3 regions of the Cobetia sp. BMC6 genome follow, and region 2 is predicted to be linked to each of the others. Evidence: predicted binding sites of a transcription regulator. Region 2 holds the regulator's gene; each other region holds the start of a gene.
What was found. The regulator sigma-54, encoded in region 2, starts transcription at its own class of promoters, with help from an activator protein. The targets are predictions, from matches to a motif close to TGGCACNNNNNTTGCTNT.
Positions count from the first base shown of each region.

Region 1: a site for sigma-54 is predicted at 3,933-3,950, ahead of MKZ40_RS09165 (DUF3305 domain-containing protein). Genes of this name have one in related genera too.
Region 3: a site for sigma-54 is predicted at 3,617-3,634, ahead of MKZ40_RS02295 (sugar phosphorylase). Genes of this name have one in related genera too.

Region 1 is NZ_JAKUMF010000003.1:410,415-419,926, forward strand. Features, by position in the region: partial or broken gene MKZ40_RS09145 (histone deacetylase family protein) at 1-326, shown strand, start outside; gene MKZ40_RS09150 (XRE family transcriptional regulator) at 905-1,543, shown strand; gene MKZ40_RS09155 (helix-turn-helix transcriptional regulator) at 1,820-2,869, opposite strand; gene MKZ40_RS09160 (formate dehydrogenase accessory sulfurtransferase FdhD) at 2,869-3,804, opposite strand; gene MKZ40_RS09165 (DUF3305 domain-containing protein) at 4,013-4,570, shown strand; gene MKZ40_RS09170 (DUF3306 domain-containing protein) at 4,567-5,364, shown strand; gene MKZ40_RS09175 (4Fe-4S dicluster domain-containing protein) at 5,884-7,800, shown strand; gene MKZ40_RS09180 (molecular chaperone TorD family protein) at 7,919-8,581, shown strand; gene MKZ40_RS09185 (twin-arginine translocation pathway signal) at 8,667-8,894, shown strand; gene MKZ40_RS09190 (molybdopterin-dependent oxidoreductase) at 9,109-9,512, shown strand, end outside.
Region 2 is NZ_JAKUMF010000002.1:109,680-119,191, reverse strand. Features, by position in the region: gene MKZ40_RS04730 (ATP-binding cassette domain-containing protein) at 1-137, opposite strand, end outside; gene MKZ40_RS04725 (calcium/sodium antiporter) at 441-1,385, shown strand; gene MKZ40_RS04720 (KpsF/GutQ family sugar-phosphate isomerase) at 1,484-2,539, shown strand; gene MKZ40_RS04715 (HAD hydrolase family protein) at 2,668-3,237, shown strand; gene lptC (LPS export ABC transporter periplasmic protein LptC) at 3,237-3,920, shown strand; gene lptA (lipopolysaccharide transport periplasmic protein LptA) at 4,029-4,607, shown strand; gene lptB (LPS export ABC transporter ATP-binding protein) at 4,611-5,351, shown strand; gene MKZ40_RS04695 (RNA polymerase factor sigma-54) at 5,585-7,033, shown strand; gene raiA (ribosome-associated translation inhibitor RaiA) at 7,685-7,993, shown strand; gene MKZ40_RS04685 (PTS sugar transporter subunit IIA) at 8,003-8,473, shown strand; gene rapZ (RNase adapter RapZ) at 8,611-9,512, shown strand, end outside.
Region 3 is NZ_JAKUMF010000001.1:528,373-537,884, reverse strand. Features, by position in the region: gene ribBA (bifunctional 3,4-dihydroxy-2-butanone-4-phosphate synthase/GTP cyclohydrolase II) at 1-783, opposite strand, end outside; gene ribD (bifunctional diaminohydroxyphosphoribosylaminopyrimidine deaminase/5-amino-6-(5-phosphoribosylamino)uracil reductase RibD) at 940-2,094, opposite strand; gene nrdR (transcriptional regulator NrdR) at 2,370-2,858, opposite strand; gene MKZ40_RS02300 (GlsB/YeaQ/YmgE family stress response membrane protein) at 3,256-3,504, shown strand; gene MKZ40_RS02295 (sugar phosphorylase) at 3,868-5,766, shown strand; gene MKZ40_RS02290 (glycosyl transferase) at 5,855-7,066, opposite strand; gene MKZ40_RS02285 (HAD-IIB family hydrolase) at 7,108-8,004, opposite strand; gene MKZ40_RS02280 (TRAP transporter large permease subunit) at 8,301-9,512, opposite strand, start outside.

The DNA of each region.
Region 1 (9,512 bases), on a different contig from region 2:
GGGAGCACATCCACAACACGCCCCTGAGCGAAGGCAGCGGCTCACTGGCCTTCCGGCGCGCCATTGAAGCCCAATGGCTGAAGAAGCTTGATGATTTCAAGCCGGAGTTGATCCTGATCTCGGCGGGCTTTGACGCGCACCGTGAAGACCCGATGGCAGAACTGTGCCTGGAAGATGACGACTATTACTGGGTCACCCTACTGGCGATGGATGTCGCGCGGCGTCACTGCCACGGGCGTATCGTCTCCGTGCTGGAGGGCGGGTATTGCCTGGAGGCGCTAGGGCGCAGCACCGAGGCGCATCTCAAGGCGCTGGCGGGCTTGCCGATGCAGGATGGCCTCGATGCACGTGCCGGCAGCCAGCACCCATCAGCCCAGCTCCCTTCAGAGCCACCGGCTTCTGAGCAACCCACGTCAGAGCGACCCGAGTCAAAGAAACCCGAACCAGACCAGCTCGATCTCGCGCCTCCCACCGTGGATGCCCTACCACCCCGCTCCGCCTCTGGCACACCAGACAGCGTACAGCCGCCGCTTTCCAAGCCCGCCGAGGATGAGCGTGATCACCCGCTATTCTAGCGCCTGGCTGTTCTAGTGCCCGGCTGTTCTAGCGCTGGGCATCCCCCGCACCGGTGACTTTCACTCCTGGCGCACATCACACCTCACGACAGGTTTCCCGCAGCCAGGAAACCTGTCGCTGCATCAAGGGAGTACCAGCGAGCCTTAGGTATCGCGAACAGCCATGTCGCGGACTGCCATGTTGGCTACGTGTCGGGATGATGCGCACTTGCCATGCTGTGATAAGCTGGCGATAAAGTTTCCGATAGTAAACTTTATCGCCAGCTGACAGCGCTGCGACTCCCGATGTCGTGCGCCGCCAATATCACGCCCATAGCGAAGCTACTCTCATGAGCACACCGACAGACAAGGACGCCGCCGTCCGGATCGCCTCCGGTCGCAAACCCTTCGTTGAGCCCCTGAAGCTTGGCGAACGCGTGAAGCAGATCCGCCTCTCCCATCATTGGACGCTGGAAGATGTCAGCCAGCGCACGGGACTGGCACGCTCGACATTGTCCAAGATCGAGAATGAGCAGATCTCGCCGACCTTCACGGCGGTCCAGAAGCTGATTCATGGTCTCAACATCGACCTGCCGCAGTTGCTGAGCCCGCCCAAGCGCCAGAGTGGCACTCTCGGGCGTCGCGACCTGACGCGCGTCGGTGATGGCAAGTCCCACCCGACACCGACCTATGAGCACGAGCTGCTGTCGTGGCAGCTGGCGCAGAAACGCATGATTCCTTTCAAGACTCGCGTGCGTGCGCGCAGCTTCGATGACTTCCCCGACTGGGTGCGTCACGACGGCGAGGAGTTCCTGATGGTCTTGGCGGGCAGCATTCTGCTCTATTCGGAATTCTATGAACCCTTGCCGCTGGGCGAAGGGGACAGCATCTATTTCGACTCCGACATGGGTCACGCCCTGGTTTCTACCAGCGAAGAAGATGCCATCGTGCTGTCGGTGTGCACTCGCAATGATTCGGATCTGAGCTGAGCCGATTTGAAGTGAGCCGGGCTGTGTTGAAGTGAGATAGGCACGTAACGCGCTGGCGGGAAGCTAAACCGTAAAGATAGCCTTCACGCGAGCGTCACCTGGCCGGTCCATTCAAAACAACGACTTGCTTGACCATGCTCGCCGTCAGCCCGCAATAAAAAAATCGCCCACTAGCCATGCGCTAATGGGCGATTTTTTGGATGTCGCAAAGACGCTCATGCCTTGCGCCGAGTCCTGACCGCCAGCATCCGCTGGGTGTTCAGCGTACCGAGCACTTCAATCGTGCTGTGCGGCATCGCCGCGCCAGATCAACTGACCGCATTCGCGCAGATCATAGCCGCCGAGGGATTGCGCCAGCTGGATGCCATTCGGCGTGGCCAGATAGTCCAGCAATCCCTGGAAGAGATCGCGGAAATAGACATTGCGCGGCACCACCAGATCGAAGGCCTCTTCACAGACCGGAACGAAGCCGAGGCCGAACTCATTGGCGGCCGACAGCGTACCGGGGCCGACGTCCACCTCGCCCCGCGCCACCATCGAGGCCACTTCACGCTCGGAATAGGCGATCGCCAGGGTATTGAGCTGCTCGGCACGCATCTGATGGCCGGACAGCCACTCCTGAAGGAAGCGCTGCGAACCCGCCCCCTCCTGTCGCACCGCCCAACGCCGCTGCGAACCGAACAGGCCGCTTGGGTCGATGGACAGATGGCGATCATCATTGCGGATGATCAGCCCCTGGGTACGGCGCGCAAGCCGCACCATCACCCATTGGCGATAGCCATCGTGACCACGAATCAGCGCCGGGTGACGCAGCGCCGCCTCCTCCGCGCGCCCCCAGTGAATGGCGCAGACGTCAGCACGCCCCTGGCTGAGCAGATCAAGCCCCAGACGCGTGCCGGTGACGCTCATGCCATAGAAGGAGCTACCGGCATGCTGCTGATTGAGGCGCATGGAGAGCGCAGCCAGCAGCGGGTCATCACTGCCGGTGATCATTAGGCGATCCGCCAGCACACCATGATGGCTGGACTCGAGAATCCATTGCTCCACCAGGCGCCGCGGAAACAACCACTTGCCGGTCACCTTGGTCGCCGGCATGGTCCCGTCACTGGCCAGCTGATAGATCTTCTTCTCGTTGAGGTGCAGCAGGCGCGCGACTTCCTGCACCGTCAGAAAGGGGTTGTCGTGGGGGACGGGAGCCTGCCGGCCGGTGGCCGCATTCAGGGGCTCGCCTGAAGACTCAGCGACAGAGCCACCTGAAGGCGCGCCGAGTTCAGAGGAAAATCCCTGTGAGGGTATGACGCCCAGCGGCGAAGAAAGACGACTCATCACTGCGCCCCCTTGTCATATCCGGCTGCGCCGTCTGCTGAAGATGGCTTGCCTGACGCATCATGGCGCGATGACTTGAGAGCGTCGCCGGCACGCAGCGGCGGGATGGCGTCCAGCACCAGCCGCCCGGCAGGGTCCACCGCCTGGAAGTGGCGCCCCTTGGCGCGCGCGATCAACAACACGCCAAAGCGTTCCGCAAGCTCCACCCCCTTCTGCGTGACGCCGGAGCGTGAGACCAGCACCGAGATCCCCGCCTGAGCCACCTTCAGTACCATCTCGGAGGTCAGGCGGCCGGTGGTGTAGAAGATGTTGGCCCCCTGATAATCACTGTCATCATCACTCAAGGGCGCCAACCAGCTCAGCCCCGCCAGCGTATCGACGGCGTTGTGGCGGCCGACATCCTCGATGAACGCCAGCACTTCATCATCCCGACACAGGGCGCAACCGTGAACCGCACCGGCCTTGCGATAGGTCGCGTTGTGCGCCGCCAGCGCCTCCAGCAGGCGATACAACAAGGCCTGACTGAAGGGGCCTGCGTCCAGCGCGGCCAGCGATTGACGCTCCAGCAGATTGCCGAATACCGTGCCCTGCCCACAGCCGGTGGTCACGGTGCGCTTGCCGAGGCGCTGCTCGATATCCTCGGGCAGATGACGCGTCACCACCGAGGCGCTCTCGACTTCCCAGTCCACCTGCAGCGCCTCGAGGTCCTCAAGCTCACCCAGCAGGCCCTGATTGCGCAGATAACCGGCCACCAGCGCCTCAGGTTCGGCACCCAGGGTCATCAAGGTGACGATCTCGCGACGATTGAGATAGATGGTCAGCGAGCGCTCGGCGGCAATGGACTGCCGATGGCGCTCACCGCGCTCATCCATGACTTCGATGTCCAGCGTAGTGGGTAGTGTGGCGCGACTGATCGCTGGCCGTGCAGAGGGCATCATGAACTCGGGTCTCCCTGATCGAGCCGGTTGGAATGGCAATTCTTGCGCTGAATCGCCGTAGAGTACCAGCCTGATGGCAGAGCTGTCCCCGCACTGACTCACGGTGACCCTGATATCGCATGCGCCGGCATGTATCTTGCACACTAGCACCATCGCAGCATTCTTTTCAGACCCGCTTGCGGGTACAGCAGTGAACAAGGAAGCCATGTCTGAATCCATCCCTCCCCGCAGTGACGACACCCGCTGGTTGAGCGTCACCCTGGCACCCACCACGCAGAAGCTGGGGCGTTTCAGCATCGACACCTGGCGGATTGCCGACCTCTCGCCCTCTGCAACGCCAGAGACGGAATCGCACGTAGCAGAGCCTGCCACCGCTGATGAAGTAGCGCATCGCCGCATCCTGCCGCTGCAGCTTCACCTCACCGAGCGCACCGATTACCGCTACAACCTGCGCTGTGAGCAGCCGCGTCTGTTCGTCCAATGCGACGAGCGCGAAGCCGACGGCATGCAGCCCCGCGTGGTGACGGCCTGTCAGGAGGTAGCATCGCATTGGATGGATGGCGACCAGCTGGTGCTGGACGTGCCGATGCCCCCTGCCTTGATGGTGTGGCTGGAAGCCTACCTCGCGCGTCACGGCGAACGACTCGACGAGGGCAAGAAGAAGAAACGCAAGGGCGCCGGGCGCGCCAGTCAGGCAGAGCAGCTCGCCGCGACGCCCAACAAGACGCATCAGCCCGGTGATGGTACGGAAAGCACGTCATGAGCCAGCACGACGATAACGCAAGCCCTGCCAATGAAGGCCTGTTCTCGCGCTGGTCACGCCGCAAGCAAGGCGACAGCCGCCGTGAAGACCAACTGGCACAGCCGGACAGCGCCGAGGTGACCAAGGGCGACAGCCTCCCGCCGTCACAGGTGGGAGTCGCCTCTGACCACAGCGCTGACGCCCCTGCAGCGAGTGGCTCGCAGCACGAAGCCCTGGGCGGCGACAGCCCCTCCTCGGCAGCAGAGCAGTCAGCCGAACAGCCAGCAGAACAGGCATCAACCGAGAGCGATCAGCAGGCAGCAGACGCTGACAACGCTGAAGCGCCAGTCATCGAGCTGCCAGACCCCGACACCCTGACTCCAGACGCCGACATCAGCGCCTTCATGCAGAGCGGCGTGGACCCGACGCTACGCCAACGTGCGCTGCGACGTATCTTCATGGGTGGCGAGCACTCGGTGCGCGATGGGCTGGATGACTACGACCAGGACTTCTCCCAGATGCGCCCGCTCGCCGAAGGTGTCGCCGACACGCTGCGCAGCTGGACCCGCAAGGTCGAAGAAGGCCTGGAAAAGCTTGATGAGGCAAGCGAGACACCCACGGCGGATACGGCGCAGGAGACAGACGACCAGATCGCTGAGCAGGCGCCTGACGGTGAGGTGCCAGTGGGCGAGTCACACGCGACGCCCAGCGACGAGATAGTCGAGTCGCCTGACCCGCAAGCAATACCAGCAGAAGACTCGCGCGAGCCAGCTCCCGCGTCAGATGATGACAGCGGGGTCCGCCACAAGCCGTGACCCGGGCTGGCCCCATAAACGCCTCCAGCGCCAGGGCTGAGCGCGTCAGGGCTCAGGACACCAGGGCGTCAGGATGACGCGCCGCACAATCAAAATGCGTCATTATGACCCACAAGAAAGCCGGATACGCCTGACCGAGGTCATCCTGATGCCTCATGGGTCACCCTGACGCGCCTCATCAAGGCGCACTGACTGCAACGCACATGCAAGATTCAGCATGACATGCCAACCCTTGAAGATTATGACTGACGTCAACCGCCTGCGCTGATGAGTGCCTGCGCGACCTGACCGCGCCCCTCTTCTCGCCGGGCGTGAAAACAGCAATGTCATCAACAGCATGCAAAGATGGTTGGCCTGTCATGAATCCCCCACTGAACGACTGTCGATCGCCGACCCGGCCCTAACCGCGAAAGACCGCGAAAGACCGCGAGAATCAGCGACGACCGGGACCTGCATCATCCGCCTGCCACCTGACGGCAGCTTGCATGCAAGGTCCGCCACGACCGAATAAGGATGAGGATGCTCAGCTCAAGCCTCGAGAGCGCTCAGCGCGCCCTCAATCAACAAGCACGCCAACGCGCCCTGTCATCCGCCATGGGTGGCTCGCCTGCCTCCAGTCTGCCGCTGTTGGCGACGGATGCCGGTAGCGCCCCCATCCGCTATCACAGTCAGGGACGCACCGTGATCATCGGCAGCGAAGCACGAGTGCGAGCACTGGCGAGTCTGCTGACCCGCCTGCCGGCTACCGCTCAGCTGCCGGTGGCACTCTTGATCAGTGAGCAGGACAACAGTGCGCTGGTGACGATGGATGAACAGCATCTCGCCGCCAGTGAGTCGCTGCCTGCGCACAGTGCTCCGCGTGACATGCTCGCGCTGAGCGGTCACCTCGGCCAGTTCAGCCTTGCCAGTGATGGCGTCAATCTGGCCGCCGCGCTGGTGCCGGCAGGTGCCGGCAGCGCGACCCATTTCGACCTGATCGCCGACCTGTCCAGCCAGCCGCTCAACCAGGCGGAACTGCCACCGCCCGGTTATCTGCAAGCCGGCGCGGACGTCATCGCCGAGCTGGATCAGCTGGTCGCCGATACTGAGGCCTCTCAGGAATCACTGTCACAGCTGACCGCCTGGGCGATGCAGTTCGCAGGCCTGATCGGCAATTTCGACAAACCGAATTACGTGACCGTCAATCTCGATACCTGCGCGCATTCCAGTGCCGGCAATATCGGCTGTACGCGTTGCCTTTCGTCGTGCAGCGCTGATGCTATCTTCTCGGTAGCCGGTCGTCGCAATGCGCATATCGAGATCGACCCTTACCTGTGCCACGGCGCAGCCAGCTGCGTCAGCGCCTGTCCGACCGGCGCGCTGAGCTTTACCCAGCCCCCGGCCGAGCAGCGCATGGAGCAGATCCAGCGCCTGCTGGAGCGCTATCAGGATGGCGGTGGCCTCTACCCGCTGCTGCGCTATCGCCTGGAGCAATCCCCTGCCTCGCAGACTGCCCTGGCGAGTGTCGACCAGGAGCGCTGCCTCGACATCACCCTCGAGGAAATCTCCGCCACCGGGCACGACGAGTGGCTGGCCGCTCTCGCACTCGGCGCGACGCAGGTCATCGTCGAACTGCCCCACGACCTGCCCGCAGGCCAACACCAGCAGCTCGATAGCGAACGTCGCCTGGCGCTGACCCTGCTCGACAGCATGGGGCTTGCCAATGCGGCCAGTGGCGAGCCGCGCATTCGCTTCGTCTCTTTGCCATCCGCCCTGCCACAAATGGATAGCAACGAGGCTGACCCCCTGCCCCTGATCACGCCGCTGTGTGTCGCTCTGGCACCGGGCGCGGACAGTGAAGAAGAGCAGCAGCCCAGCCAGCCGATCGCACGTGACTGGCTGCTGGGTCAGCCGCAGGCACGCCCCGGCAAGCGCGAACGCCTCAATCGGGTGCTCGACCACCTGGCGACACTGTCGGTCGCGGACCTGGCGCAGGACAGCGTCGCCGTGCCGACAGGCGCGCCCTTCGGCGTGGTGAACGTCGACAGCGACAACTGCACGCTGTGTCAGGGATGCGTCGCCGTCTGCCCGACCAGCGCCCTCTCGGCCAATCGCACGTCGCCTGCACTATCCTTCACTCAAGGTGACTGCGTGCAGTGTGGCCTGTGCGAGCAGGCATGCCCGGAGCAGGTCATCACCCTGACACCAGGCTTTGCTCCGCAGCCCGACGTGCGCCGCGAACCGCAGCTGATCAAGCAGGATGTGCCCTTCCCCTGCATCAGCTGTGGCACGCCGTTCGGCTCCACCGCCACCATCACGGCGATGCAGACCAAACTGGCCTCGCATGCCTACTTCCAGGGCGATGGCGCACTGCGCCTGAAGATGTGCAGCGACTGCCGCGTCAAGGACATCTGGCACGAAATGGCACGTAATCCCGATGCCCAACTCAAGGTTTGAGCCAATGACATCACCCACGTCGACTCCCGACGACTTTGCAGCAGGTGGGACTGACGATCGTGCACCTGACACCCCTGCGGCCGACTCTCTGATAAGCCATAGTGAAGAACAGCAGGCATTGCGCGCCGACCTCTACCGGCTGCTGGCGCGGCTGTTGCGCGCGGCGCCGGATGCGGAACTGATCGACTTTCTGGCCGAACTCGACCATGACGCCATCAGCCTGCCCGGGGCCGCCGAGCAGCAACTGCCGCGCGCGCTGGCGTCGCTGTCATTGGCCGCCCGCGTCAGCGACTCGCGCCGGCTGGAAGACGACTTCTTCCAGAGCCTGGTAGGCGTGGTGCAGGGCGAGGTAGTGCCCTACGCCAGCTGGTACCTCACCGGCTCGCTGATGGAAATGCCGCTGGTCGCCCTGCGCCAGGACCTGAAACGCCTCGGCTTCGAACGCCAGAGCGATGTGCATGAGCCCGAGGATCATCTCGGCGCACTGTGCGAAGTGATGGCCATGCTGATCGATGAGGTGCCCGGCGAGCAGGTCAATTTCTTCCGCCGCCATTTGGCCAGCTGGGGCGAGCGCTGCTGCGCCGACCTCGCGGGACGCGAGAGCCCCTTCTATGCCGCCGTCGGCTACCTGGGGCAGGCCTTCCTGCGGGCAGAGCGCCTGAACCTCGGTGACTCGATCCCGCTGCATGCGGCAACCGAAAACAGGTCTGGCGAGCAGGTGACGGCCGAGGCCGTCCAGCTCGTCACGCCAGCCAGTGTGGCGCCCGACGCAAGACACTGATGTCACGCATGACGTGAAGCAACATTCGAGACTGCAACGCTATCCATCTCGCATCACCCAGCAGCATTGCCGACAGGAGATCAGCATGAAGACTGATGACGCAAAAGACAGCCATAACCAGGCGCGCCAGGGGCGCCGCAAATTCCTGCGCGTATTGGGCGCCAGCACCGTAGGGGTAGCCGCAGCAGGGTCATTAGCCGGTGCCGTGATTCCGGACCAGGCCGCGCCAGAGGCACCCGCCAAGGACAAGGGCACTGACAATTATCGCGAGAGTGATCACGTCAAGGCCTTCTACGCCACGCTGCGTGACTGAATGCTAGACAGACAGTGTCCCGAGCCAGCGCCATGCGCGCGGCCAGCGGCCTGAACAACGGGCAGCGCGGAGAGGTTTCCGCCCGCCATCGACAGTGACAAGTCGGCACGGATCAGGACTGCCCCTGATCTGAAAGACCGCCGCTCCCGACATTGCCCCCTGACCCGCTCACGCGGCCCGGGCAATGATTCGGGTGACGAGGAGAGATGATGTCATGCGACTGACCCCCACCCCCTCTGCCAAAGAGACCTCAGGACTCGGTATCAACCGCCGCCAGTTCCTGAAACGCAGCGGTGTCGCCACCGGCGGCCTTGCCGCCGCGAGCTTCATGGCCGCCCCGATGATGAAACGCGCCGAAGCCAAGACCGAAGTGTCTGATGCGCCGGTCGAGACGAAGCGCACCATCTGCTCACACTGCTCCGTGGGCTGCGGCGTCTATGCCGAGGTCCAGGAAGGTGTCTGGACCAAGCAGGAACCCGCCTTCGATCACCCCTTCAACCGTGGCGCACACTGCGCCAAGGGCGCATCCCTGCGTGAGCATGGTCACTCTGACCGTCGCCTCAAGTACCCGATGAAGCTCGAAGGTGGCAAGTGGAAGAAGCTCTCCTGGGAGCAGGC
Region 2 (9,512 bases):
CGGGTGAACCGCAGGCCTTCGACACGAATCAGGGCGTCATCGAGATTGATCTCGCCTGCCGCGCCGCGTGAAGAAGCCTGCGCATCCTGGCCGTCCGCACCCGTCCGGGTTGCGGTCTGACCGGGCAAATCAGTCATAGAAGCATCCGCTGTGAGGGACCTTCGCCGTGACAAGCCACACGCAGTCGGCTCGTGAACAGGACGAATGTCCGAGTCATGGGATCCAAGGATCAAGTTAGTTAGCGAACATCGTATCCGAACCCACCCCTGCGCCGCCAGTCTCATCAAGGCAACAGAGCCGTGCCGCGGGGAGCGACACGGTCAGCAATGCGCTCAACAATGGGAACACGGCCACTGCCTTGCAAAGGATTGGGGGGATGCGTTTAATGGCGCGGTTCCCGGCGATACGCCACCGCCCTGCCCCCTGCCCCGAGAGTTCTGATGCTATATCCCATCCTCGCAGTCGTCATCGGCCTGATTGGCCTTGTCTGGAGTGCTGATCGCTTCATCGAAGGAGCCGCGGCCACTGCGTGGCGCGCCGGGATGAGCAAACTGCTGATCGGGATGACGATCGTCTCGGTCGGCACCTCTGCCCCCGAGATCGTCGTCTCCATCATGGCCTCTCTTGATGGCACTCCGGATATCGCGACCGGCAATGCGCTTGGCTCCAACATCGCCAATATCGGCCTGGTGCTCGGCGTCACGGCGCTGATCGCCCCGATTCCGGTGCATTTCGGGCTGGTGCGCCGCGAGCTGCCGCTGCTGCTGGCGGCCACGGCGCTGGGCGGTTATGCGCTGTCCAACAGCGGGCTTGAGCGTCTCGATGGCATCCTGTTGCTGGCCCTGCTGGTCTTCACGCTGGTGTGGCTGTTCAAGGTCGACTCGCCAAGCGAGACGGAAAGCCAGGATGACGTACCCGAGATGAGCACCGGACGCGCCATCTTCTGGCTACTGGTCGGTCTGACGGTATTGATCGCCAGCTCGCGTGCGCTGGTGTGGGGGGCGACCGACATCGCCCAGGCACTCGGCGTGCCGGAATTGATCATCGGCCTGACCGTGATCGCCATCGGCACCAGCCTGCCGGAACTGGCCGCCAGCGTGGCCAGCGCCCTCAAGCGCCATCACGACATCGCCATCGGCAACGTCATCGGCTCCAACCTGTTCAACATCCTTGCCGTGCTGCCCGTGCCGGGCCTGCTGGCGCCGGGTCCGGTGGATGGCAGCGCCATCAGCCGTGACTATCCGGTGATGCTGGGGCTGACGCTGCTGCTGGCCGCGTTGCTCATCTGGCAGCGCCGTGGGCGCATCGGCCGTGGCCCGGGTGTTATCCTGCTCGCCGGCTATCTGGCCTACACGGCCTGGCTTGCCATCAGCCTGACTCGCTGACGGCAGCGTCTTCATCATCGTTTGCCACGCCGCCGCGCGGGATACACGCCCTTTCCGCGCGGCCTGAGCCCTGGCCAACCACAGGCAACAATTCGATCATGACAGAGCCTTCCAGCACTCCACACGCCACCGCACCTGGCGCCTCAGCATCCAGCCAGTCCGCCGCCGCTGATGAGACTCCGGCCAGCCAGGCGGATTTTCGCGCCAGCGCCCGTCGCACCTTCGCCATCGAAGAGGCGGCCATCGCCGCGCTCGAAAGCCATCTCGATGACGACTTCGACCGCGCCTGTCAGCTGATGCTCGCCACCAAGGGCCGCGTCATCGTGACCGGCATGGGCAAATCCGGCCATGTCGCCAGCAAGATCGCCGCCACCCTGGCCAGCACCGGCACCCCGGCCTTCTTCGTCCACCCCGGTGAAGCCAGCCATGGCGACCTGGGCATGATCACGCCGGCCGATGTGGTACTGGCGCTGTCCAACTCCGGAGAGACCGCCGAAGTCACTGCGCTGCTGCCGCTCTTGAAGCGCATGGGCACCCCGCTGGTCTCGATGACCGGCAAACCCGGCTCGACCCTGGCGCGTGATGCCGAGGCGCATCTGGACACCAGCGTTGCCCAGGAAGCCTGTCCGCTGAACCTGGCACCCACCGCCTCGACCACCGCTGCGCTGGTGATGGGCGACGCCCTGGCAGTGGCACTGCTGGAGGCCCGCGGATTCACTGCCGAGGAATTCGCCCTTTCCCACCCGGGCGGCAGCCTGGGTCGCCGCCTGCTGCTGCGAGTCCAGGACGTGATGCATCATGGCGACGCCCTGCCGCGCGTGGCACTCGGCAGCCCGCTGCGCGATGCGCTGCTCGAGATCACACGTCAAGGCATGGGCTTCACCTGCGTGATCGATGGTGACGACCACCTGGTCGGCGTCTATACCGATGGTGACCTGCGCCGCACACTCGACCAGCACGGCGATCTGCGCGCGCTGAAGGTCGATGATGTCATGACCCGCGGCGGCAAGACCGTGCGTGCCAGCATGCTGGCTGCCGAAGCGGTGCGTATCATGGAAGAAAACCGCATCAGCGTTCTGGTAGTCTGTGACGAGGATGAGCACCCCATCGGAGCCATCCATATGCACGGCCTGCTGGCCAGCGGCGTGATCTGAACTCCCGCGGGCGTTCGCTGTCTCTGTTCGACGGCAGATCGTCCCGACAGTAGACGCTACCGCTCAACGCCCATCAGCGCCGTTCACAGGACAGCGTCAAGCATGCACGGAGTGCGAGGAGAAAGACCATGAGCGACACGAATTCCCTGAGCGAAGAATATCCGCAGGACATCATCGACCGCGCACGCCGCGTGCGCCTGCTGGCGCTGGATGTCGATGGCGTGCTCACCGACAACCGCCTGCACTACGATGCCAACGGTGTCGAGACCAAGTCCTTCCACGTCCAGGATGGCCATGGCCTCAAGCTGGTGCTGCGCAGTGGCGTTCGCGTCGCGCTGATCACCGGCCGCAGCTCACCGATGGTCGAGCGTCGCGCCAAGGAATTGGGCATTCAGGATGTCATCCAGGGCCGTGAAGACAAGCTGGTCGCGCTGACCGACCTGTGCCGCGAGCACGGGATCGAGCTGGAAGAGGTCGCCTATTGTGGCGATGACCTGCCGGACCGCGAGGCCATTCGTCGTGTCGGTCTCGGCGTCAGCGTGCCCAACGCCATGGCCTACGTGATGAGCGAGGCCAACTGGGTCACCTCACGCCAGGGCGGCGATGGCGCCGTACGCGAGCTCTGTGATCTGCTGCTCAAGGCACAGGGCCACTGGGCCTCGGTGCTGGATACCTACCTGCAGGAGTCGCGCCCCTGATGTTACGTCTGCCCCGCCCTTCTCCGCGTCTCTGGCTGATGCTGCTGTTGCTGCTCGTCGGTGGCGTGCTGGCGCTGATCGAGCAGCGCAACAGCCTGGAATCGACCGTCAATGTCGAGGTCGACAGCAGTGAGCCGGATTACTATCTCGACGGGGCAGACATGACACGCTTCGATGCGCGCGGCGTGGCGATCCAGTCCATGAGCTCGCCGCATATCGAGCATACGCCAGGCGATGACGTGACCCGGGCGCAGACCCCGAAGATTCGCACCAACGACAGTGAAGACCGCCGCTGGTATGCCACGGGGGACAGTGGCGTGTTGAGCGCCGGCGGCGACACCTTCACTCTCGAGGGCAATGCCAGACTGCGCCAGCCCGATGACCGCTGGACCCTCGATACCGATGTTCTGCACTACAGCCGTGATCAGAATCGCGCCTGGAGTGACGTGCCGGTCGTGATCACCCAGAATGGCCAGCATGTCGAAAGCGACAGCTTCAGCGCCGACCTCTCCCGGGATTCCGCCGTGCTGCAGGGCCGCGTGCGCAGCGTCCTGCAACCCGGCACGGGCCAGAGCGAGGCCAGCAAGGAAGCCGAGCGCATCGACTCGGGCACCGACAGCACCACTACCGATGACGGGCGCATCAACAGCACCTTCGAGGCAGCGCCTGCCAGCGGTGAATGAACCTGCCGGGCTGGCCGTCGCGCCATGACCCGCGCCGCAACACCTTCTTCCCTGCCGCTCGATGGCATCATTGCTCGGGCGGCGACCCCGTCATGCCAAGGAGCCACCATGACCTCCCCGACTCGCAAGCCCTTGACGGCCTGTCGCCAGACCCTCAACAGCGGTGTCATGGCGCTCTGCCTGGCACTGGGCATGTCCACCTTCGCCCCGGCCTCCATGGCGCTGGACAGCGATGCCAGCCAGCCGATCAACATCGCCGCGGACGCCCTGTCTCTCGATGACAAGGCCGGCACAGCCACCTACACCGGCCAGGTGGAGATGCGCCAGGGCAGCATGAAGCTCGATGCCAGCCGCGTCGATATCAGCCGCGCCGGCAGCGGCGAGATCTCGCTGGTCAAGGCCACCGGCAAGCGTGCCTACCTGGAACAGCAACCCGCACCCGACGAGAAGCTGGTCAAGGGCTGGGCCGACACCATCCGCTATCATGCGCTGGAGCGCCGCGTGGAGCTGGTCGGCAATGCGCGTCTCGAGAAAGGCGATGACACCTTCGAAGGCGGCTACGTGGAGTATTTCCTCGACAAGCGCCAGGTGAACGCCAACAACAGCAAGACGGCACAGCAGACCGAAGGCGGTCGCGTACACATGACTTTGACGCCGCGCGGCGCCAATGCCAGCAAGGAAAACTGAGTCATGACTGCTGCTACCCCGCGTACGCTGAGCGCTCGCCATCTGGCCAAGGCCTACAAGGGCCGCAAGGTGGTCAAGGACATCTCGCTTGAGATCCGCCAGGGTGACATCGTCGGCCTGCTGGGCCCCAACGGCGCCGGCAAGACGACCTCGTTCTACATGATCGTCGGGCTGGTGCGCGCCGATGCCGGCAACGTCTCCATCGACGACAAGGACCTTTCCGCTGCCGCCATGCATCAACGCGCACGCGCCGGCATCGGTTATCTGCCGCAGGAGGCGTCGATCTTCCGCAAGCTGTCGGTGGCCGACAACATCATGGCGATTCTGGAAACCCGCAAGGATCTGGATCGCAATGGCCGCAAGGCACGTCTTGAAGAGTTGCTCGAGGAATTCAGCATCACGCATATTCGTGCCAGTGCCGGCATGAGCCTGTCCGGCGGGGAGCGTCGTCGGGTCGAGATTGCCCGTGCACTGGCCACCGAGCCGGACTTCGTACTGCTCGATGAGCCCTTCGCCGGCGTCGACCCCATCTCGGTGGGCGAGATCAAGAGCATCGTGCGTCAACTGCGTGACCGTGGCATCGGCGTGCTGATCACCGACCACAACGTGCGCGAGACACTCGATATCTGTGACACCGCCTATATCGTCGGCGATGGTCAGATCATCGCTCACGGTGACGCGGACTCCATCCTGGCCAACCAGCAGGTACGCGACGTCTACCTGGGCCACGAGTTCACGCTCTAGGGCCAGCGGATGCGCTGAGCCCTCCCACGGCGAAAGCTTCATAAGCCGCTGCGTGATTTTATCGCGTAGCGGCTTTTTCATGTCTGACATCAGGCGCATGCATGACGTCCATACCACCTTGGTGTAAACATGGCATGCAAGTTGCTTGAATATTCACTGCAACCACTTGTCAGTGGCCCGAGTCACGGTATAGCGTAGTAAGCACGTTCCTTTGCCGTGAATTGACTGACTCCATGAAACCCACCCTGCAACTCCGCCTCGGCACCTCGCTGACCATGACGCCGCAGCTTCAGCAAGCGATCCAGCTGCTGCAGCTGTCGACGCTCGACCTGCGTCAGGAGATTCAGCAAGCCCTCGAGTCCAACCCCATGTTGGAGCTCGACGAGGACTACGAGTCGCTGGATGTCATAGAGACACAGGATACGAGCGAGATTTCCACTGCCGACTCCTCGAGCGAGATTCCCGAGGAATACCCCCTCGACAGTGACTGGTCGGACCTCTACCAGGACCACGCCGGTAGCCTGACCAGCTCCGGCAGTGGCAGCGGGAGCGAAGAAGGGCCGGACTTCGATCGCAATACCAGCGTCGAGAGCCTGCAGGACCACCTGCGCTGGCAGCTGGCGATGACCGACCTCGATGGCCGTGAACGCCAGATGGCGGAGAGCCTGATCGATGCCGTCGACGGTGCCGGTTACCTGAGCCTGTCACTCGATGAGCTGGTCGATGGTCTGCGCGGCCAGGGCCTGCCCGGCCTCAAGGCCTCCGAGCTCGAGCAGGTACTGCTGCGTCTGCAGCAGTTCGACCCGACCGGCGTCTTCGCCCGCGACCTGCGCGAGTGCCTGCTGCTGCAACTGGCGCTGCTGCCGGATGATCTGCCGCTGCTGGCGCAGGCGCGTCGCCTGGTACGTCAATTCCTCGAGGCACTGGGCAACGATGATCGCAAGCTGCTCAAGCGCCGACTGAGCCTTGACGATGACGAGCTGGATCACGTCATCCGCCTGGTGCGCGCGCTCGATCCGCGTCCGGCATCCGCCTGGGGCGAGCCCGCCAGCGATTACGTGATCCCTGATCTACTGGTGCGTCATACCCGCCACGGCTGGCAGGTCGAGCTCAACCCGGAAGCGCTGCCCAAGCTGCGCATCCAGCCGGAATACGCCGCACTGATCAAGCGTGCCGACAAGTCCGCCGACAACACCTTCCTCAAGGACAACCTGCAGGAAGCGCGCTGGCTGATGAAGAGCCTGTCATCACGCAATGACACCCTGCTCAAGGTCGGCCGCGAGATCATGGCGCGCCAGATCGACTTCCTCGAGCAAGGCGAGGAAGGCATGAAGCCACTGATTCTGGCCAACATCGCCGAAGTGGTCGAGATGCACGAATCGACCATCTCGCGGGTCACGACCCAGAAATACATCCACACCCCGCGCGGCGTCTTCGAGCTCAAGTTCTTCTTCTCGAGCCAGGTCGGTGGCAGCGGCAGTGGCGACGCCCACTCAAGCACCGCCATTCGTGCCCGCATCCGCAAGCTGATTGCGGAAGAGCCGGCTCGCAAGCCTCTCTCCGACTCACGCCTGGTCGACCTGCTCGCCAGCGATGGCATCGAGGTCGCACGCCGTACCGTGGCCAAGTATCGCGAAGCGATGGGCATCCCATCCTCCAGCGAGCGCAAGCGTCTGGCCTGATGTGTCATCTGCGGCTGCCATGCGCCTGGTCTCCCTCCTATCATGGCCGTTGCCGCCAACCTCAAACGCTGGTTTTCTCTCTCACCAGCCTCTGACATTACTGACACCGGCGCGCCTGTCGCGCGCCCTGTCATTCCGTCAACCGCTCGTCAATGGCCCATCATGGCGCGCAGGATGATGGCAAAAATCCATCATTCCGGCTGCATCATTTACCGTCAATCGCATGTTTTTAAAGTCACTTTTAGCCGTATTGCACCGGGATGTCACTCGGTGATCCTTCCGGCACGCTGCTTGCTCCACGCAACCCAAGCGCCTGAAAGGCGGCGTACATGCAGGGATTGGCGACGAAAACCCGTCTTCTTGCGCGCCTTTCATGCACCACCCTTCAAGCGTGACCTTGAAGTCCATTCCGTTACCCCTCACTGAGTTGAAGACAAGCACTGAGCCACGATGCAGCGCAGCGTTGATCTTTGCGCAAAGCTTGGGCATTGTCGGTACAGACGCTCACGACATCTGACGCCGCTGGCAAGGGCGCGAAAACATCGCCAGACGGTGGTCGTCAAGCCTGTTGCAGAGCGTCCGATCAGGGTTTGCTCGTAGTCAAAAAGGGTTACAATTGAATGGCAACCCGCTGGATAAAGGAGCGTGTCCATGCAAGTGAATATCACCGGGCATCATGTGGAACTTACCGATCCTCTCCGCGATTACGTCAACGAGAAGCTCGCTCGCCTCGAACGGCATTACGACAACATCACCAATGTTCAGGTGACACTGTCGATCGAGAAGGAGCGCCAGCAGGCTGCCTGCACCTTGCACGCAGCAGGCGCTGACCTCCACGCCCTGGCAGAAGACCCCAACATGTACGCTGCCATCGACGCGCTCGCCGACAAGCTGGATCGCCAGCTGGTCAAACACAAGGAAAAGTCCCAGGCTCGTGCTCAGGGCACCGGGACCCGTTGACCTTCAGCCATGACACTTGATCAGATCCTTCCCCCCGAGCGCACCCTTTACGGTGTCCCCGGGGGGAGCAAGAAGCGGGTGCTTGAATTCTTCAGCACCTTCATCGCACAGAACATTCCCAGCCTGGATAGCCAGGAAGTCTTCTCGCGCCTGATCGGGCGCGAGAGACTGGGGTCGACCGGCATCGGCCACGGTGTGGCCGTGCCCCATGCACGCAGCCCGCATTGCAAGACACCAATCGCTGCGTTTCTGAAGCTCGGTGAACCCATCGACTTCGATGCCATCGACGGAGAACCCATCGATCTGCTATTCGTGCTGCTGGTGCCTGAGGAAGCGGACGAGACCCATCTGACGCTGCTCGGGCAGGTCGCGGAATTGCTCAATTCCCCGACCAATCGCTCGGCCCTGCGCCAGGCAGACAGCCAGCGTGCACTCTTTGAGGCATTGACCCAAGCCATCGCCGAATTACCGGCGCGCTGAATCACAGGCCCGGACATCGTCCGGGCTTTCGTCTTGCTGGCCTCCCATCGGCCGACGTACAGCGCACTGATAGCGGGCAACCTTCTGCCCCACCCCTGCATTCTTTCGACGTTGACCTCGCCCTTGGAGAGCACTTCATGAAGATCGTGATCATCAGCGGCCGCTCCGGCTCCGGGAAATCCATCGCTCTCCAGGCGCTGGAAGACATTGGCTACTATGCCATCGACAATCTGCCCGGCATGCTGCTGGCGCCACTGGTCGATCAGCTCGAACAGGACAGCCCGGCACGCCGACGTATCGCGGTCTCCATCGATGCCCGCAACCTGCCGGAAGCCTTGACCCGCTTCCCCGAATTGCTCGACAACGTCCGCCAGAGTGGCATGGACGTGCAGGTCGTCTACCTGACCACCGATTCGCGAGTGCTGCTGGAACGCTACTCGGCGACCCGGCGTCGTCACCCTCTGACGCGCGACAACGACCACACCCTGGCCGAGGCCATCGAGATCGAGCAGAAGACGCTCGCCCCGATTCGCCAGAAGGCCGATCTGGTCATCGACTCGACCAACCTGAGCGTGCACGACCTGCGCTCGCGGATCACCGAGCAGGTCGCCCAGCACAGCTCTCGCCACCTGACGCTGACCTTTGAATCCTTCGGCTTCAAGCATGGCGTGCCGACCGACGCCGACATGGTGTTCGATGCCCGCTGCCTGCCCAACCCGTACTGGGACATCAATCTGCGCGGCGATACCGGTCGCGATGACAGCGTGGCCGAATTCCTGCAGCGCTACCCCACCGTCCAGGCGATGCATGACGATATCGCCGGCTGGCTGGAACGCTGGCTGCCCGCCTATCAGGACAGCAACCGCAGCTACCTGACGGTGTCCGTGGGCTGTACCGGCGGCCAGCATCGCAGCGTCTACCTGTGCGAGCAGCTGGCGAGCTACTTTGCCGAGCGCCTGCCTGAGGTGCGCCTGCGTCACCGCGAGCTGGGCATTCATACCGCGCTGAGCAACCCAGGTGAGACAAGTGATCAGCAGGA
Region 3 (9,512 bases), on a different contig from region 2:
GTCGCGCATCGGGTCCTGCACGTGCACGCGCACGGTGGTCAGAGACTCGGCATTCGGCGTGCCCTTGACCAGCGCCAGGTGGTGACGGCCCTGGATTCGATCGCTGAAGCAATGCAACGTCAGCTCGCCGAAGGCGGTCTCGACCTGCTCGCTGTCCAGCACTTCCACGGTCTGCTCATTGTGGATGCGATACTCGATCAGATCCGCAATGGTGCCGACCTTGAGGTCGTGCTCGGCGGCAAAGCGCTCGAGCTCTTCACGACGCGCCATGCTGCCGTCATCGTTCATGATTTCACAGATCACGCCGGTCGCGCCAAAGCCCGCCATGGATGCCAGGTCACAGGCCGCCTCGGTATGGCCGGCACGACGCAGCACGCCACCCGGCTCCGCCATCAGCGGGAAGATGTGCCCCGGCTGGACGATGTCCTGCGGGCGCGCATTGCGCGCGGCGGCAGCCTGCACGGTGCGGGCGCGGTCAGCCGCCGAGATACCGGTGGTGACACCTTCGGTGGCTTCGATGGAGAGCGTGAACTTGGTGCCGAAGCCGGAACCGTTGGCCTGAACCATCAGTGGCAGCTGGAGCTGTTCGCAATGCTCACGCGACATCGGCATGCAGATCAAGCCACGCGCGTGGCGTGCCATGAAGTTGATGTGCTCGGCTGTCACGGCTTCCGCGGCGATGATGATGTCGCCTTCATTCTCACGATCCTCGTCATCCATGAGGATGACCATCTTGCCTTGCCGGATATCCTCGACGAGTGCTGCGATGCCTGATAGCGCCATGCTTGCTCCACTTTACGGGCTGCGCCGGCCCATGCCGGACCCACGCGTATTATCAAAAAGTCGGGCGTCAGGGTACCCCGCCACCCCGTTTTGCGCCAGCACCCAGCGACGCCGCTGTCGCCAGACGGCGGCAAGTGCTTGCGTGACAAGAAGAAATCAGTCGCCGCTCTCCTGCGGGTCTGGCGATGCCAATGGCACTGCGGTGATGCGCCAATCACGCCCCACCGCCCGGATGTCACGAATCTCGACCCGGCGCTGCTGCGCCATGCGATCCAGCCCCGGCAGCGCCAGCAGCGGGCGAGCCTCGCCGCCCAGCAGCGTCGGTGCCATGAAGATCTGCATCTCATCGACCAGCCCCGCCTGGATCATGGCCCCGGCCAGCACCGCACCGGTTTCCAGCAGCACCTCGTTGGCCTGCTCGTGCTCGGCCAGATAGCGCAGCAGAGCCTCGAGGTCCACGCGTCCATCCGCGCCGGCCGGTAGCGCCACCACTTCGGCACCGGCCGCCTCCAACAAGGTACGTCGCTCAGCCAGCGCCGCTGTCTCGTCCGCGACACACACCAGCAGCGTACGACCGGATTGCGCCAGAATGCGCGCCGCCAGCGGCAGACGCAGGTGGCTATCCACCACCACGCGCAACGGCTGACGCGCCACCAGCGCCTCGAGTCCCAGCGGGTGGTCGTCGAGGCCGAGCTGGTCGGCGCGTACATTGAGGCGCGAATCATCGAAGATGACCGACTCGATGCCGCTCATCACCACGCTGGAGCGCGCGCGCAGACGCTGCACGGCGCTGCGCGCTTCAGGGCCGGTGATCCATTGGGATTCGCCGGAGGCCATCGCCGTGCGACCGTCCAGACTCATGGCCTGCTTGAGGCGCACGAAGGGCCGACCGCGCTCCATGCGTGACAGGAAGCCGGGATTGAGCGCTCGCGCCTCCTGCTCCAACACCCCGACCGTCACCGCGATGCCCGCGCCCTGCAGCAGCGCGATGCCGCGTCCGGCGACCTGCGGATTCGGATCACGCATCGCAATCACCACCCGAGAGACGCCCGCCGCGATCAGCGCCAGCGAGCAAGGACCGGTACGCCCGGTGTGGGAGCAAGGCTCCAGCGTCACATAGGCCACGCAGCCCAGCGCGCGCTCGCCCGCCTCTGCCAGCGCATTGACCTCGGCATGCCCTTCCCCGGCACGCACATGAAAGCCGCTCGCGATCACCTCGTCAGTCTCGGCCTCTACCAGGACACAGCCGACACGCGGATTGGGCTGCGTCGTGTAGCTGCCCAGCCGCGCCAGGCGCAGGGCGTGGGCCATGTGGCGCGCATCACGCGCCGAGGGAGCACTGCGTTCTCGAGAGTGACTGTCGCGAGAGTGGCTGTCACGGGGAGCATGAGAAGCATGAGGAGAAAGAGACATGCGATACCTTGGCGTGAAACGAGAGAAGGTCAGGCGGTGGCCATGCGGTGGCCACCCCTCCGAGGCCTGAAACCTGAGGCCCAGGACCCAGGGCCGAAGCCACGCGGCGTGCCGCGACAGAGCCAGCAGACACAGGCCTCAAGGGCATCGACAAGGATGACCGTGTCGAGACATCAGGGGCGCGCGTCTTCCTCGCCCGGCAGGAAGCTGGGCTCCTGGGCGAGACGATCGATCTCGGCGCGGAATTCATCAAGATCCTGGAAGCGACGATAGACCGAAGCGAAGCGGATATAGGCGACCTGATCCAGCCGCTTGAGCTGTTGCATGACCTCATCACCGATGCGCCGCGCCTCGATCTCACGCTCGCCGGTGGCACGCAGACGCTGACGAATGCGCTCCACCGCGGCCTCGATCAGCTCGGAGGAAACCGGGCGCTTTTCCAGCGCACGCAGCATGCCGGCACGCAGCTTGTGCTCATCGAAGCTCTCGCGCGAGCCGTCGCCCTTGACCACGCGCGGCATGACCAGCTCCGCCGTTTCGTAGGTCGTGAAACGCTCACCGCAGGCCGCGCACTGGCGACGCCGCCGCACCTGGTCACCCTCGACCACCAGTCGGGAATCCGTGACCTTGGTTTCATGAGTTCCACAGAAGGGACAGTGCATGTTGGAGAGCCTGCTTGGGTGCGAGGTGGCTGCGGCCCCGCGCGAAGCACAGCGAGGAAGTGGCGCAGCGCAGCCGAATGACAGCGAATGGCGGGTATTGTAACCGTTAAGGCCCCGCCACGGGAGCCTATGTCAGCCCCGACCTATCTGAACTGGCCTTGGGGAGCGGCCAAAGGGTGGCAGGAGTTTCCTGCATTGTCGCCCCGGGTGACGAGCCCCGCGGCGAAAGCATCCATCATCCTGCCCGGCAGGCTTGAAATCCCCGCGCGATAACCGAAAGATGACGTCAGGGTAAGCGCCTCACAAGGACGCTTGCCCGAGCCGTGGAATCCTTTCACGACTGGCGGCGGATGATCTCTGCCGCGAGACTGATCACGATGACGCAAGGAGCTGCGACATGGGAATCATTGCATGGATCATATTCGGTCTTGTTGCCGGCATCATCGCCAAGGTGATCGTGCCCGGCAAGGACCCGGGTGGCATCATCGTCACCAGCATCATCGGCATCCTGGGGGCCGTGGTCGGTGGCTGGGTCGGCACCCTGATGGGCTTCGGGGAAGTGACGGGATTCAATCTGGCCAGCTTTGTCATCGCCGTGCTCGGCGCCGTCATCCTGCTGATTCTGTATCGCGTGCTGCGCAAGTAAAGCGTGTCATGAAGCGCAGTGGCGTCAGCCGGCCTCAGGCCACATGACGCCAGACAGGACGGCCAGCCGGCACATGCAGGCTGGCCGTCCTGCCTTGCAGGCTTGACGAATCTGGCCCGAGGCGTGCATGACTCAGGGGTAAAGGCGCCAGGCCGTCACCCACGGGCGCCGCTGAGCGATGCGCCATTCATTGATTTCACCAGGCGACGACCAGTCGACTTCATCTGATGCGCGCCCGCCTGTCTCGCCATCGGCCCCGCAGGATGGCGCTGGCGCGCTTCACGAAGATCACCCGCGACACGCTCTGCCCATTGCGACTCACGCGGCAGAGCCAGACCGCTTTTGCTGCCACGAGGATTGCCCATGTCCGATACGTCATCTTCCGATCACTCGACTTCCACTGCAGCCGATCCCGCGCCGAGCGAGGGCAACGCCAGGCCACACGCCAGAGTCTCTCTCGCCAAACGTCTCTCGCAAGCTGATTTCCAGGCGCACGCCACACGTCTGCTCGCAGAGATCTATCCACAGCGTCATGAAGAAGTCCTCAGACGCCTGGAGACGGTACTGGACTTCCATCGCACGCGCCTCACCCCCCGCGTGCCGGAAGGCGAGCCGCTCTGGAGCGAGCGCGATCAGTGGCTGATCACCTACGGCGACAGCCTGCAGCAGGAAGGCGAGGCGCCACTGGCGACCCTGCACGACTTCCTCGCCAGCCGACTGGACGACAGCCTGTCCGGTGTCCACGTGCTGCCTTTCTTTCCGTGGAGCAGCGATGACGGCTTCAGCGTCATCCACTATCGCGAGGTCAATCCGGCCCTCGGCGATTGGCAGGACATCCGGCGCCTGAGCAAGCACCGCGACCTGATGGCAGACCTGGTCATCAATCACTGCTCGCGCGAGTCACTGTGGTTCGCCGACTATCTGGCCGGCGTGCAGCCCGGTCGCGACTACTTCATCGAGATGGACCCCGACACCGATGTCTCCGAGGTGGTGCGCCCGCGCCCGTCTGCCCTGCTCACGCCGGTGCATACCCGTCGTGGCCTGCGCCATCTTTGGGCAACCTTCTCGGATGACCAGATCGACCTGAACTTCGCCAATCCCGATGTGCTGCTCGAATTCATCGGCATCCTGCTTTATTACCTCGAGCAGGGCGCGGGCATCATCCGCCTCGATGCGGTGGCCTTCCTGTGGAAGCGCCAGGGTACCCCCTGCATCCACCTGCCGGAGACACACGCCGTGGTACGCCTGCTGCGCGCCATCGTCGACCATCTGGCGCCGGGGAGCCTGTTGATCACCGAGACCAACGTGCCCCATGCCGAGAACATGTCCTACTTCGGGCTCGATCGCCTGTCACAGCACGACCTCACCGCCATCGAGGACAGCGCCCAGGCCGATGAAGCGCACCTGATCTATCAGTTCACGTTGCCGCCACTGACGCTGCACACTCTGACCTCCGGCGATGCCAGCGCCCTGACCCAGTGGGCCGCCAGCCTGCCGTCGTTGCCCTCCGGCTGCAGCTACTTCAACTTCACCGCCAGTCACGACGGCATCGGCGTTCGCGCCCTTGAGGGCCTGCTGCCCGACCACGAGCGCGACACCCTGGTGCGACTGGTGCATGACTTCGGTGGCTACGTCAGCATGCGCGCCAACCCGGGCCGCGCCGACACCCCCTATGAGCTCAATATCAGCTACTTCGATGCGCTCAAGGGCACGCGGCGCGGCCAGGACCCATGGCAGATAGAGCGTTTCATCGCCAGTCAGACCCTGATGCTGAGCCTGCAGGGCATCCCGGGGCTGTATATCCACTCGCTGACCGCGACCCCCAATCACCAGGAAGGCGTCGAACGCGATGGCCATCTGCGCGCCATCAACCGCCGCAAGTGGCAGCGTGATGAACTGGAAGCGCTGTTGGCCAGCCCCAACACCGCAACCCATGAGGTCTTCCACGCCCTCAAGCGCCGGATGGCACTGCGCCGCAACGAACCCTGCTTCCACCCGGATGCCGACCAGAATGTCTTCGATGTCGGCCCGGACTTCTTCGTCTTCGAGCGTGTCACCCATGAAGGGCGTCGCTTGCTGTTCGCTCTCAATGTCACCGATCAGCCGCGCGTGCTGCCGCTGCCGGAAAGCTGGCAAGGCGTCGCGCTGACCGACCATCTGTGCCACGACAAGGCCTACGATCCCACCATGGCCCGCCGCCCCTATCAGGCGGCCTGGCTGATGGAGCAAACCGTGCGCCCGCCGGCCATCGAGGTCGTCTGACGCCCGCGCTTCTTCCCTCTGCCCACGACAACGGGGCTGCCACTGGCAGCCCCGTTGTCGTGGGTCTCGCTGTTTCCCGCCGCGAGCGTTACTGGTTGTCCAGCTCCACCGCTTCGTGCATGCGCTCGAGCAGGTCCGGTACGGCTGACTGCACCCGGTTCCAGCTGGGGATGAAGGGCTTGTCGCGCGGATTGTCGAGGAAGGCGCTGCCGGCATCCATGATGTTGGAGGCGAACAGCTCCACCGCCGCTTCCTCGCTGTGGCGGTCCACCGTCAGACCATTCATGACGGCATCGTTGTAGTAGGTCTCGATCAGGTCCAGCGCGATACGGTAGTAGGTCGCCTTGATGGTGCGGAAGGTCTCGCCGTGCATCTCGACGCCCAGCGTGGCCAGCTTGCGATACATCGCCTTGGCGATATCCAGACTCATGCGATTCAAGCCGCCCAACGCATCTTCCGCGGACAGCGGCTGGTGCTTGTGATCATAGGCATCGGCGATGTCCACCTGACACAGGCGCTTGGTGGAATAGTTGCGGTGGACCTCGGACAGCACGCCGATCTCCAGCCCCCAGTCACTGGGAATGCGGATGTCCGCCAGCACATCGGTGCGCATCGAGAACTCGCCGGACAGCGGATAACGATAGCTGTCGAGATAATCCAGGTACGGCAGCGGGCCATAGACCTTCTTGAGCGCCCGGATCAACGGCGTGACCATCAGGCGTGCCACGCGGCCATTGAGCTTGCCCTGGGCGATGCGCGAGTAGTAGCCCTTGCAGAACTCGTAGTTGAACTGCGGATGGGCCACCGGGTAGATCAGCCGTGCCAGCAGGCCGCGGTCATAGGTGACGATATCGCAGTCATGCAGTGCCACTGCCTCGGCTATGCCCGAGGCCTGCACGTAGCCTGAGCAGTACCAGACATTGCGCCCCTTGCCGGCCTCCATCGGCGCCAGGCCATGCTCGGTCAGCTCCTCATCCAGTGCCCGCAGGCGCGGCCCGTCGTTCCAGAGGATGCGGTGATGCTGCGGCAGGTGTGAGAAGAACTCCTTGGCATGCTCGAACTGGTCACGGTCGGCGCGGTCCAGCCCGATCACGATCTCGCTGAGGTAGGGCACCTGGGCCAGCTCCTCGACGATATGCTTGAGGGCGGGACCTTCCAGCTCGGAATACAGCGACGGCAGAATCAGGCTCATCGGTCGCTTGCGGGAGAAGCGCATCAGGTCCGCTTCGAGATCTTCCACCGGACGATCGGTCAGGTTATGGAAGTTGGTGATGATGCCATTCTGGTAAAAATCGCTCATGTCAGCTCCTTGTCATGCCGAAGACACGCATCAGGCAGGCGTCAGGCGCCCAGACCTCTGGATGTCCATTCTTCCGGCTGGCCATTGGCCAGCCAGTGACGCAATCCCTCGACCCATCCCTGCGGTCCGGGGAGATTGGCGCGAAAACAGCGGCGTTCATCCGCCAGTTGCGGATGATCGGCAAGCTCCAGATCACGCTGTGAGGTATCACCGACGCCGGGAATCAGCACAGCGTTGTCGACGGCGGCCAGCAGCGGCAGGTCATTGGCGCCATCACCGAAGCCCAGCGTCCAGGGGCGCACCCGCTCGCAGAGCCGGTAGCGGGCAATCAGATAGCGCGCTGCCACGCCCTTGTCGCTGTCCCCGGTCACATGGTGGAAGCGCCCTCCACGTGTCAGCTTGAGGCCATGGCTGGCCAGACGCGCACGAAAGTCCTCGAGACGCTCCGGCGCGTCACGCCACACCAGCGGCTCACTGGCATCACGCAGTCCCGCCAGGGCCGCATCCTCCTCCCCCAGCCCCGTCAGCTCGCTGACTCTCGCCACCGACATCGAGGCGAAGCCCTCGAAGGCGAATTCCCCGCTCAGCTGATCCAGTACCGCGAGAATCCTGTCGCGGGACATCGCCACCGCGATACGACACAGGCCGTGTGCATCCGGGGCGCTGGCCGCTTCCAGCGGGTAGGCGCTCAGCCAATCGGCAGGCAGTGCCACTACGCCGCCGTTCTCGGCGATCCATGGCTGGCCCGCCAGGCCCAGAGAGTCCATCAGCGGCGCCAGTTCCGCCGCCGTCTTGGAGGTATTGGGGACGACCCAGACACCGCGCGCGCGCAGGCGGGTCAGCCAGCTGCGCGCCGGGCCCGGCGAGTAATCGTGGTGATCCAGCAGCGAGCCATCCAGATCGGTCAGCAACAACAGCGGTGCTTGAGTCTCTGACATGTGAACTCTCCTCGTGAAGTGCTGCAGCGTGTCGGGGGTCACCTCGACAGGATCTCGTGGCACCGGACAGGCATTGCAAGAGCATTGCAGGGAATGTGCCAAGATGGTGCATCTGCCATGACAGCCTGCCCACTCTCATCGTGGCTGTGTTTGTGTGTCCGCTCATTTGCACCATAAAAGAGCACAAAGCCTGCCTTGCATGATGTCACGCCTCATGGCGGCGCAAATCCAACGTCACCAACGACGACGCCCTCGCATCTGCGAGGGCGTCGAGTCTACGGCTAAGTCTATTGAGCCTAGACCAGCCACAGCGACAGTTGCGGCCACAGCAGCAACATCGCCAGCACGCACAGCTGGATGGCGATGAATGGCAGCAGCGAGACGAAGATATCCTTGAGACTGATGCCTTCCGGTGCCACGCCTTTCAGATAGAAGGCGGCAGGCCCGAAGGGGGGCGACAGGAAGGACACCTGCATGTTGACCGCGAACAGCACGCCGAACCATACCGGGTCGTAGCCGAGCTGCACGATGATCGGCACGAAGATCGGCAGTGTCAGCATTGCGATGCCGATCCAGTCGAGGAACAGCCCCAACAGCAGCAGGATCGCCATCATCACCATGATGATCGCCAGCGGCGGGATATCCAGGCCGAGGATCATGCTCGACACGAAGCGGTTGCCGCCCATCAGGTTGTAGACCCCGACCAGCGCCGCCGCGCCGATACCGATCCAGATGATCATGCCGCAGGTGTTCATGGTCTGGGACAGCGCGCGCTGCATCAGGGTGATGGAGAACTCACCGCGCAGCATCACCGCCACCAGCACGCCGAAGCTGCCCATCGCCGCGGCTTCGGTCACCGAGGCCACGCCACCGTAGATGGAGCCCAGCACCAGCCCCGCGATGACCGCCGGCACACCGATGGCCTTGAGCAGCTCACGCTTGCTCTGGAAGCTGGCGCGGCGCTCTTCCTCCGGCATTACCGGCCCCAGTGAAGGGTTGCGCAGACAGCGGATCAGCACGTAGATGATGTAGCTTGCCATCAGCACGATGGCCGGGGTGATCGCCGCGGTGAACAGGTCCGCGATCGACTGGTTGGCGATCAGGCCATAGATGATCAGCACGATGGAGGGTGGCATCATGGTGCCCAGCGAGCCGCCGGCACACACCACGCCGATGGCGATGTGCTTGTCATAGCCGAGCCTGAGCATCTGCGGCAGCGCCAGAATCCCCAGCAGCACGATCTCTCCGCCGATGATGCCGGACATCGCGGCGAGGAAGAACGCCACCACGATGGTCTGGATCGCCACGCCACCGGGCAGGCGCCCTGCCATCACGCGCATGGCATTGAACAGGTCCCTGGCGATCCCCGAGCGGTCCAGCAGCGAGGCCATCAGCACGAACATCGGCACCGCCACCAGCGAATACTCGGTGACGAAGCCATAGACACGACTGGTGACCAGCGGCAGCGCCATCGGACCGAACCAGCCGAAGGTGTAGGCCAGCGCGAC